DNA from 2 places in the Paenibacillus odorifer genome. Region 1 is predicted to be linked to the other one. Evidence: predicted binding sites of a transcription regulator. Region 1 holds the regulator's gene; the other holds the start of a gene.

What was found. Region 1 encodes LexA, which represses DNA repair genes until DNA is damaged. Its sites were predicted from a motif close to CGAACATATGTTCG; they were not measured.
Region 2: a site for LexA is predicted at 1,609-1,622, ahead of recA (recombinase RecA). Genes of this name have one in related genera too.

Annotation. Positions count from the first base shown of each region.
Region 1 is NZ_CP009428.1:3,801,164-3,804,591, forward strand. Features, by position in the region: gene PODO_RS16505 (HAD family hydrolase) at 1-286, opposite strand, end outside; gene PODO_RS16510 (hypothetical protein) at 321-842, opposite strand; gene PODO_RS16515 (DUF896 domain-containing protein) at 892-1,101, opposite strand; gene PODO_RS16520 (LysM peptidoglycan-binding domain-containing protein) at 1,211-1,624, opposite strand; gene lexA (transcriptional repressor LexA) at 1,876-2,502, shown strand; gene PODO_RS16530 (L,D-transpeptidase) at 2,680-3,018, shown strand; gene PODO_RS16535 (hypothetical protein) at 3,171-3,428, shown strand, end outside.
Region 2 is NZ_CP009428.1:4,069,102-4,072,529, forward strand. Features, by position in the region: gene PODO_RS17640 (regulatory protein RecX) at 1-364, opposite strand, end outside; gene recA (recombinase RecA) at 475-1,539, opposite strand; gene PODO_RS17650 (competence/damage-inducible protein A) at 1,840-3,126, opposite strand; gene pgsA (CDP-diacylglycerol--glycerol-3-phosphate 3-phosphatidyltransferase) at 3,235-3,428, opposite strand, start outside.

The sequences.
Region 1 (3,428 bases):
GATATACCGGTGCAAGCTGCTCCAATTGACGGAATTCTGGTTGTTCACCTGCCGTAAAGTTAGCCCAGAGTGCTTCATATGGATTAATTCCGATCATCTTTGTAAATGGGAACGTCTCATAAGATTCATACAAGCTACTTGCTTCCTTACGAACTGCAACTTCTAGTTCTTGTGGATCAATCGTATCCCCGGCGGCTTCACAAGCAGAACGAAATGCTTCTTCGACGCTCCGATCATCCCACAGCAATGTATCATCAAGGTCAAATAGTACAGCAGAAATTGGCATTACAGGTCTCCCTCTCCCTTTAACTGGTCTAGTTCTATTCGTGAACTACTTCAATGTTGTGAGCTTTAGCAAATGCTTCTAATCGTGTACTCATCGCATTAGTATCATAGCGATTCATAAGTCTTGTGAAAATCCATTTCGTACGTTTCCCTTTGTGCTTAATGACTACAGCTCCACGCGAAAGGGTGATTTTCTCAATATCTGCAGCTGGAAGCCCGCGTTCGCGATTGAATTTAATAGTAGACAGTCTTGCTTTTTCCACCTTCAAGTACGGACGACGGAAGAACAATAGCGCTGCCAGCAAATAGTACAGTACTACTCCCAACCAATTAGCCAGCATGCCATTTCCTTTGGCCTGATCAATAGAACCAACTACCCAAAACATAGTGCCAAGTATCACTAACACTACCGGAAATGCAATGTTGCGACCTTTAAAGACTTCGGCATTCTGGGTAGGAGATTTAGAGGCATAAATCGTATCCTTGCCTTGTTTCTTTCTTTGCTTGTTGATTTGCTGTGTGTTGCGTTGAACCATTCTTTCCCAAGAACGGGCCATGTGCGTTCCCCCTAGTCATCCTGAAATATCTATGAAAAGGAACAGCGAGCTAATGTTTAAGCCCCTTGTTACCTTGTTCATGCTCATCGTTATCTACTACTTCAATAGTATTTAATTGTGCTCGGAAGTTATTGCGGATATTCCCCAGGTAAATTTCACGAAGCTTGGCGCGTTCCGCCACTTCCTCTTGATTAAGGCCTACGCTCTTCTGTTTGCGTGCCAATTCGTTAATTCGCGCGACCAACTCATCAATATTCAATACTTTCCCTCCCCCTATAAATTAATTCTAACTCTGCCATGAGAAAAAGAGCTTGTCAAGGTCTACTCCCTGCAAGCTCTACTGGTCATTCTATTATGTTCTCAGAAAATTAATAAATAGGTAAAGTAAGTATGTCTCCAGCGTTAATTTGACTACTCTTAATCCCACTTGAACGTTTAATTCCTTCTATATAAACAACTGTCTTCATATCAGCCGGTTTATTCTTAAGGGCAATACTCCATAGTGTATCTCCACGTTCAACCACAATCCGCTTCTCTTCCTTCATTATAGTCGTCGATCCTGCAAATACATTTCCCACTACTGTTAGGCCAGAAAATACTAGCACGATAATCAATATTAACTTAATAAAGAAGTCCTGACGGAACAACGAAATCATCCCTCCTAGCAAACGTTCCGTTATCTCTTTTACCTTAGCGGAATTACGGGCAACGTCATTATGTCCTAAAGATTCAACCACTGGGGCCTTATCGTAGATGCTGCGGTATGTACTGTATTTTAGCATAATTATCATCCTCCAAACACTTGTTCTTACTTTCGAATTCATAATAACACGAACATGTGTTTTGTTCAATACTATTTCAGAACAATTGTTCTCTTTTTTTCGAGAGACTCAAGTGGTACATTTTATTATCATTCGTCTACCATTTTTTAACTCTAGCAGATTAATATTTATAATAGTTAGAACTTATGTTTGTGCGAACGGTAGTTCTATGTTATAATTTTCCCAAACATTACTATATGGGGTTGATTCCAATGTCAAAGATTTCAAGTCGCCAGCTGGCGATCCTGGAATTTATACGAAGCGAAGTCCGCAGCAAGGGTTATCCACCTTCCGTCCGGGAAATTGGAGAAGCTGTTGGCCTTGCTTCCAGCTCCACAGTTCACGGTCATTTGGACCGGCTTGAGAAGAAGGGACTTATTCGTCGAGATCCAACGAAGCCACGTGCAATAGAATTACTAGGCCAAGAGGATTCAGAGAATGTTCACCAATTCGCCCAGACCATCTCACGGATTCCTGTCGTAGGTAAAGTTACCGCCGGGGTACCTATCACTGCTACAGAGAATATCGAGGATTACTTCCCACTTCCTACTCACTATGTAGGTGACAACAAAGTATTTATGCTGTCAGTTATGGGTGATAGTATGGTGGATGCTGGCATTATGAATGGTGATTATGTAATTGTTCGCCAACAACAAACAGCGGACAACGGAGATATCGTTGTAGCCATGACTGAAGAAGATGAAGCAACCGTTAAGACCTTTTACAAGGAACGTGATCATATACGGCTTCAGCCGGAGAATCCAGCTTATGAGCCTCTTCGCCTTAATCGCGTAACTATTCTCGGAAGAGTCATCGGATTGTTTCGAGATATCCACTAAGTATGCACTCCTACCATAAAAGGCTGTTCCGCAAATGCGGAACAGCCTTTTTTCTGTGTATTTTGCTTTCTCAACCACTAACGAACATTTGTTCTCGTTCGCTAAAATGGGCATTTTCTATGAATAACCGTTTAGGCGTTCTGCTCATATCCTAATTAGAAAGGAGTGTTGTGCATAATGCCAAATTACCGAATTATTGTAGATCTGACCCAAAGAATGTTATATCTTCTGGACAATGATATTGTGATTAGAGGTTTCCCTGTCGGCATTGGTAAGATGTTAACCCAATCCCCAGTGGGAGAATTCACGATTATTAACAAACAACCCAATCCAGGTGGTCCCTTTGGTGCCTTTTGGATGGGACTGTCTAAACCACACTACGGGATTCATGGAACGAATGATCCTTCCTCCATTGGGAAAGAGGTATCCCACGGCTGTATCCGGATGTACAACGAGGATGTGTTAACACTCGCAGCTATCGTCCCTATAGGAACACGAGTAACGATAAGGAATTGAATTCGCTGAGGACCTCACAACCCCCAAATCACCATATACAGAATGGGGGTCATTACATAAGTAAGTATTTTTTCATTAGCATACTAGGAGTTTGGTGATTATATGTCGAATATTGTTAACAGGATTGCAAATTGAAAAGGATGTGTTTAGTTTTGAATAACTCAAAAATTAGAACCCTCGTCGATTTTAAAGTCGATGCACTGGGTAAGCTGTCCGGTTTACTTTTAAATGATGAACAAGCTAGTGGAAAAAAAGTGAATTTGCTCACCTCTTTTGGCAGCATTCAGGGAATCGTCTCTCCAGCCGTCTCCAACAAAGAGGATGTATTTGATTTAAAATCTTTGATGGATGATGTAATAGTAGACGAATACATATCTTATTTGGGAGCAGAACACCCTGATAAAAATTTC
Region 2 (3,428 bases), 270 kb from region 1:
GCACCACTTCCGCAATAATAGTCTCTCCTATTTCCTTCTGGCGTAAACGGCGAGTCATTTCCATAGCGGTGCGTGGTTTACGTTCAAGATAACGGAGGCCTTCCACATAAGCTCGTTGACGCTCATCAGCTACAACAATTTCTTCCAAATCAGCCTTCATAAAAGAATTACCAGTAATCATTCGATATTTAATCATGACGTCCTCGTGCACAGTCATGTTATATGCTCCGAAATGTATGATATAACGGTGGTCAGATTTCTTTTGACGTTCTACTTTAGTGATCTCTAAGAGTTCTCCTTCAGGAAAATCAGATAACACCTGCTCATCTTGTTCTTCTGCTTCAAAATCCAGTTGTATTACCATAGTTGTTTGTCACCTCATAGCAATAGATCAGTTATCGTCTTACTTTCAATACTTGTTAAGAAAAGACACCCTGCAACAATCAATCACAGGGCGTCCTATTGTTTAATATACTATTCGATTTCGAGGAGCAATTTTTCTTCTTCCTCTTGCTCTGCAACAATCTCATCATTATTCGGCGCAGCAACAATAGTGGATAAATTACTTGCTTCACGGATCTTATTCTCAATAATAAGGGCAATATCCTGATGTTCCTTCAAAAACTGCTTAGCATTCTCACGACCTTGGCCGAGACGCTCGCCTTCGTAGGAATACCATGCACCACTCTTATTCACGATATCCATTTCAGTACCGATATCTACAAGACTTCCCTCTTTGGAAATCCCTTCACCATACATGATATCAACATCAGCCTGTTTAAATGGAGGGGCTACTTTATTCTTCACAATCTTGATCTTAGTACGGTTACCAACCACATCGTTCCCCATCTTGATGCTCTCTACGCGACGTACATCTAAACGTACAGAGGAGTAGAATTTCAATGCACGACCACCCGGAGTTGTCTCAGGGTTACCGAACATAACACCGATCTTCTCACGAAGCTGGTTGATAAAGATAGCAATCGTATTCGATTTGCTAATGGCACCAGAAAGCTTACGAAGTGCTTGAGACATCAAGCGAGCTTGCAGTCCGACGTGGGAATCACCCATATCGCCTTCAATTTCAGCCTTAGGTACCAAAGCAGCAACGGAGTCAACGACAATAATGTCAACGGCTCCACTACGAACAAGTGCTTCGGCGATTTCCAGCGCTTGTTCACCCGTATCTGGCTGAGAAAGCAGCAATTCATCGATATTTACGCCCAAGTTACGTGCATATTTCGGATCAAGCGCATGCTCGGCATCGATAAAAGCAGCTTGTCCGCCTTGTCTTTGCACTTCTGCAATAGCATGAAGAGCAACTGTTGTTTTACCTGAAGATTCCGGTCCATATACTTCAATAATACGTCCCTTTGGAAGTCCGCCTATACCTAACGCAATATCAAGTGCCAAAGATCCGCTAGGTACAACTTCCACTTGCATATGCGTGGATTCTCCCAGTTTCATTACCGAACCTTTACCAAATTGTTTTTCTATTTGACGAAGCGCCATATCAAGCGCTGCACGACGATCTGACAATCAGACCACTTCCTTCACTGTTTATAGTAATATAATAACGTGTTTTTAAGGTCTTGCCAAGCTTTTTTTCGAACATACATTCGTTTTTTTTGTCTTGGGCGTTATTTATCCCTTTTATTGTAAGCCTCCCTCCGGAGATAGAAGTTAATTAAATTCTCCACTTCACCGGACATCAACGACTTATGATCATGAGAAAGCATCGTGATCAAAATCTCTGCAAATATACAAAAAACCGCAGCAAAGAAATCTCAGTGCCACGGTTCTTCCGTATGTGTTTATTATAACTGGGCTAATCTCCCATTACAAGTCTGAACCCTCAAGAGGTGTCTCCACCTTGCGTTCCTCAAGTCTCCGCCAGAGACGATACAGCAAAGCCTTAACTGTTCGTAAGCGGATATTTTCCCGCGTACCTTTAAGATTAAGCTCATAAACCTCTGTCTTACGTCCCCGTTCAGCCAAGCCGATAAATACAAGTCCAACAGGCTTTCGTTCAGAATAACCCGGTCCAGCTACACCTGTAACAGATAAGCCGAAATCGCTGTCTGCAATCATTCTCACTTGGTCAGCCAACACCTCGGCAACTTCTCGGCTTACGGCTCCAGGGGCATTGGGTCCCTCCAAATAAGCACTTGGCACATTCAGCAGCTTTTTCTTTAAGTCATTTGAATAGCAGACGATTCCGCCGGCAAACATCGAAGCACTGCCTGGAATATTTGTTATACTCTCCATCAGCAAACCTCCGGTGCAGCTCTCTGCCGCACTTAAGGTCAGGCCGGCATCCGCCATCCAATCCACTATCAATTGCTCTAGCGGCACATCAATGTTCGCATACAAATGTTCCGGCAAAATCTCCTTGATTTGTTGTTCCAGTATCTCCAGCTTTTTTGTAGCTTCATGCTCAGAAGGGGCCTTTGTCGAAATACGAACAGTTACCTCTCCCTCTTTGGCATACGGAGCAATCGTTGGATCAGTCTGACTGCGAATCAGCTCAATGAGCTTGTCCTCCAGCAGTGATTCTCCGATGCCGGCAAATTTGAGCATTTTTGAATAAAGCGGTGTTTCGTTCGTCAAGGCGTGCTGCTGTAGCCACGGTACTGCTTTATCTACGAACATCGGTTTCATCTCACGAGGTGGACCTGGAAGCACAATATAATATTTCTTCTCATGCTCAAAAGCAATCCCAACCGCAAGACCGATTTCATTCGGCAACGGTGTAGTTCCTTCAATTATAAGTGCCTGTTTGCGGTTATTTTCGGTCATAACGATCTTACGATCATCAAAGAAACGTTGTACATGATCCATCGCCAAACGATCAATGTGGAGCGTTCTACCTAGCGATGCAGCCAGTGCGTCTTTAGTCAGATCATCCTCAGTGGGGCCAATTCCGCCTGTAAAGATAATAACGTCGGCCCGACTCTGAGCGATCTCGATGGCTTGCTGCAGGCGGCTGCTGTTATCACCGACAACAGTTTGAAAGTATACATCGATCCCGATGGCAGCTAGCTCTATAGACAAAAACTGGGCATTACTATTCACGATTTGACCGAGCAAAAGCTCTGTCCCTACTGCAATAATCTCCGCTTTCATACCTGGCTTTCGCCTCCTAGTTATAATGTAGGTACACTGCTTTTAGATTTCAAAAAAGGTAATAGGTGCTTCACCTATTACCTTTCCTTGTATGTCCAGCTTACATTCTTACGCATTATGCAGCTGTAGCAGATCCTTATTCTTCACAAAATAATCAATTCCAGAATAAATAGTGATCAGCGCTGCGGCCCAAATAGCAATATCGTCTACAGGAATACTGACAAATTGAAATGGGAAATTATTCAACAACAGCAGTGAGATCGCAACAATTTGTACAACCGTCTTTATCTTGCCCCATTTGC